2 regions of the Variovorax terrae genome follow, and region 1 is predicted to be linked to the other one. Evidence: predicted binding sites of a transcription regulator. Region 1 holds the regulator's gene; the other holds the start of a gene.
The links. Region 1 encodes sigma-54, which starts transcription at its own class of promoters, with help from an activator protein. Its sites were predicted from a motif close to TGGCANGNAANCTGCTTT; they were not measured.

Region 1 (2,199 bases):
GCAGTCGACCGGGTTCACCGCGGAAGACTGAGCGGCGCCGCGGCGCGCCCTTCACCTGCTGGAACGTCCTCCCCTCCTCGCTGAGGCGGCGCGCCGGGGTGCGCGACGAGCAGTCGAGCCGGCCGCCGCTACAGCGCCTTGCGCAGGTTGGCGGGCGCGATGCGCAGCGCCTCGCGGTACTTGGCCACCGTGCGGCGCGCGCACTCGATGCCCTGCTCCTTGAGCATCTCGGAAATCTGGTTGTCCGACAGCGGCTTCTTCGTGCTCTCGGAGGCCACGAACTGCTTGATCAGCGCGCGCACCGCGGTGCTGGAGGCGTTGCCGCCAGTCTCGGTGCCCAGGGCCGAGCCGAAGAAGTATTTGAGCTCGAACGTGCCGTAGGGCGTGGCCATGTACTTGGCGGTGGTCACGCGCGAGATGGTGGACTCGTGCAGGCCCAGCTCGTCGGCGATCTCGCGCAGCACCAGCGGGCGCATCGCCAGCTCGCCGTGCACGAAGAAGTTCTTCTGGCGCTCGACGATGGCGTTGGAGACGCGCAGGATGGTGTCGAAGCGCTGCTGGATGTTCTTGATGAACCAGCGCGCCTCCTGCAGCCGCTGCTGCAGCGCCTGGTGGCCCTCGCCCTTGTGCGACTTGAGCGCGTTGGCGTAGATGTCGTGCACCTTCAGGCGTGGCATCACGTCGGGGTTGAGCTGCACGCGAAAGCGCACCTGCGCGCCGCGCCCCGCCTTGACCACGATCACGTCGGGCACGATGATGTTGCGCTCCACGTCGACGAAGCGCCGCCCCGGCTTGGGCTCGAGCCGGGTGATGAGCGGGATCGCGGCCCGCACGTCGGCCTCGCTGTGGCCGCACAGCTGGGCCAGGCGCTTCACATCGCGCCGCGCCAGCAGCTCGATCGGCAGGGCGCACAGCGCCAGGGCGGTATCGCGGTCCGGCACGGTGCGCGGCAGGGCGTTCAGCTGCAGCGTCAGGCACTCGCTAAGCGTGCGTGCGCCCACCCCGGTGGGCTCCAGGTGCTGCAGCAGGTGCAGCGCCACCGTGAAGCGGTGCACCAACTCCTCGCCCTGTTCCAGGTCGTCGCCGGCCAGGCTGACGGCCAGCGCCTCGAGCGAGTCTTCCAGGTAGCCATCGTCGTTGAGCGACTCGATCAGGAAGCTCAGGGCGGCCCGGTCGGTGTCGTCCAGGCGCAGCGCCAGCGCCTGGCGGTGCAGATGGCTTTGCAGCGATTCCTGGCTGCGCGCGAGTTCGGTGGCGTCGACGTCGTCGCCGTCATGGTTGTTGTTCTTGCGCGCGGGCGCGTCGCCGCCCCATTCGCTGTCGTCGGGGGCGATGTCGATGCCGCCATCGCCCTCCCAATCCGGCGCATCCTCGGCCGCCGCCGGGTTTTCTGAATCATTGGGAGCAGAGGTCCCTGTGTCGCCTTGATAGTTTGCTATCGAATCAGGAGCAACCTCGGCCTCGTGGCCGTCGTCCTGCGCCGGCGCATCGGCCTGCGCGAGGCCGAACTCCTCGCGCGGCGCCTCGTCCAGCGTGAGTTCGAGAAAGGGGTTGTCGTCGAGCATCTGCTCGACTTCCTGGCTCAGCTCGAGCGTGGACAGCTGCAGCAGCCGGATCGACTGCTGCAGCTGCGGCGTGAGCGCCAGGTGCTGCGAGACGCGAAGGGAAAGGCCTTGTTTCACGGCAGCTGCGGCCCCGCGGCCAAAGGCAGCGAACGGCCGCTCTCCGAGCAAGTGCGGCGGCCGCGCGCCATGGGCAGACAGCGGGCGGAAGCCATCACATCCTGAAATGCTCGCCGAGGTACACGCGGCGTACGTCGGCGTTGTTGACGATCTCCGAGGGCGTGCCCTGGGCCAGCACGTGGCCGTCGCTGATGATGTAGGCGTGGTCGCAGATGCCCAGGGTCTCGCGCACGTTGTGGTCGGTGATGAGCACGCCGATGCCGCGCGACTTCAGGAAGCCGATGATGCGCTGGATCTCGATCACGGCGATCGGGTCGATGCCGGCGAACGGCTCGTCCAGCAGGATGAAGCGCGGCTGGGTGGCCAGCGCGCGCGCAATCTCCACGCGGCGGCGCTCGCCGCCCGACAGCGCCAGCGCCGGCGAATCGCGCAGGTGCTCCACGCGCAGGTCCTGCAGCAGCGCGGTCAGGCGCCGCTCGATCTCCTCGTGGCGCAACGGCTGGCCGGCTTCGTCGTT
Region 2 (2,199 bases), 600 kb from region 1:
GCGGCCTGGCCCTTGACGTCGGCCAGGTCGGCATAGCGCGCCGCGGGCGGCCGGGCCCGCCGCGGCGGCACGCGCACCCAGCCGCCGGTGTCGTCCTCGGCGGGCGCGGCCTCCTTCGGCGCGGGCAGGAACTGGCGCACCACGTCGAGCAGGTGGCGGGCGCCATAGACCTGCATGCCGGGCACCAGCGCGGCTTCTTCGGCGCTGGCGGCCGGCAGCACCAGCCGGGGCTGGGCCTGCTGCGCCCGCAGGGCCAGGCTCATGGCCAGCGCGCCGCGCACCGGCCGCAGCTCGCCCGACAGCGACAACTCGCCCGCGAACTCGTGGCCGGCCAGCCGCGCGGCGTCGATCTGGCCGCTGGCGGCCAGGATGCCGAGTGCGATCGGCAGGTCGAAGCGGCCCGAATCCTTGGGCAGGTCGGCCGGCGCCAGATTCACGGTGATGCGCTTGTTGTGGGGAAACTCGAGGCCCGAGTTCTGGAGCGCGCTGCGCACCCGCTCGCGCGCCTCCTTAACCTCCACCTCGGCCAGCCCCACCAGCGTGAAGCTCGGCAGGCCATTGGCCAGATGCACCTCGACGGTGACGGCCGCCGCTTCCAGCCCCAGCAGGGCACGGCTTTGCACCAAAGACAAGCTCATGAGAACCAACTCCCCAATTGAGTGCGCACTGTACCTGTGCGGCGAGGCGGACGCGAAGGCGCACCAAAAACGTGCTCGGCAGGTGCTTTCGTTTTTCTATGACTGAAAGGAGTAACGCGGCAGCCCCCTGTTGCGAGGACGCAGAAAGAGACAGGCGTTCATGGGACGTTAACTTTGGCACGCTCCCTGCTTAGCACCGGTGTCCCTTTTTTCTTGTTAGGAGAACCTCGTGAAATTGAAAGCTACTCAAACGATGCTGTTGTCCCTGCTGGCCGTGTCCGGTGCTGCCTTTGCCCAGACCGCGGCGCCTGCCGCAGAGCCGGACTACACCCTGTCCTACAACATCGGCGCCGTGACCGAATACCGCTACCGCGGCATCTCCCAGACCGGCAAGAAGCCGGCGCTGCAGGGCGGCATCGACTTCGCGCACAAGAGCGGCTTCTACCTGGGCACCTGGGGCTCCACCATTTCCTGGATCAAGGACAGCACGGCCAACCCCAACACCACCAAGGGCCCGATCGAGATCGACCTGTACGGCGGCTACAAGGGCTCGATCACCGACTCCGTCTCGTTCGACGTCGGCGGCCTGCAATACTGGTACGCCGGCAACAACCTGGGCAACACGGCCGGCTTTGCCAACGCCAACACCTTCGAGCTGTACGGCGCCCTGTCGTTCGGCCCGGTCACGGCCAAGTACTCGCAGAGCACGACCAACCTGTTCGGCACGCCCAACAGCAAGGGCAGCGGCTACTTCGACCTGAGCGCCACGTTCGACCTGGGCAACGGCTTCTCCATCGTGCCGCACATCGGCAGCCAGACCATCAAGAACGCCACCTCCTACACCGACTACTCGCTGGCCCTGAACAAGGACTTCGACGGCCTGGTGGTCAGCGCCACCCTGGTCGGCACCAACTGGAGCAGCAAGCAGGGCTTCGACTACACCCTGCCGGGCACCGGCACCAAGAACCTGGCCGGCAGCACCCTGGTGCTGGGCCTCAAGAAGAATTTCTAATTCCTTAACCCGTCGAGGAGAAGACATGAAACTCGTAACGGCCATCATCAAACCGTTCAAGCTGGACGAGGTGCGCGAAGCCCTCTCCGGCATCGGGGTGCAAGGCATCACCGTGACCGAAGTCAAGGGCTTCGGCCGTCAGAAAGGCCACACCGAGCTGTACCGCGGCGCGGAGTACGTGGTGGACTTTCTGCCCAAGGTCAAGATCGAAGCGGCGGTGGCCGACGAGTTGGTCGAGCGCGTGATCGAGGCGGTGGAGGCTGCGGCCCGCACCGGCAAGATCGGCGACGGCAAGATCTTCGTATACAACCTGGAGCAGGTCGTCCGCATCCGCACCGGCGAAACCGGCAAGGAAGCGCTGTAAATCTGCAGCCCTCAAGAAAGAGACGAACATGAAAAAACTACTTGCCTCCCTCGTGCTGGGAATCGGTCTGCTCGCCGGCAGCACGGCAGCGCTGGCGCAAACGCCGGCTGCTTCGGAACCTGCGGCCGCTGCCGCCTCTGCGGCGGCTCCTGCCGCTGCAGCCGCAGCGCCCGCGGCGGCGGCCG

Region 2: a site for sigma-54 is predicted at 814-831, ahead of MMF98_RS19885 (TorF family putative porin). Genes of this name have one in related genera too.

Annotation. Positions count from the first base shown of each region.
Region 1 is NZ_JALGBI010000003.1:710,719-712,917, reverse strand. Features, by position in the region: gene MMF98_RS22740 (Bug family tripartite tricarboxylate transporter substrate binding protein) at 1-31, shown strand, start outside; gene MMF98_RS22735 (RNA polymerase factor sigma-54) at 129-1,682, opposite strand; gene lptB (LPS export ABC transporter ATP-binding protein) at 1,777-2,199, opposite strand, start outside.
Region 2 is NZ_JALGBI010000003.1:108,880-111,078, reverse strand. Features, by position in the region: gene MMF98_RS19890 (YifB family Mg chelatase-like AAA ATPase) at 1-638, opposite strand, end outside; gene MMF98_RS19885 (TorF family putative porin) at 868-1,650, shown strand; gene glnK (P-II family nitrogen regulator) at 1,676-2,014, shown strand; gene amt (ammonium transporter) at 2,043-2,199, shown strand, end outside.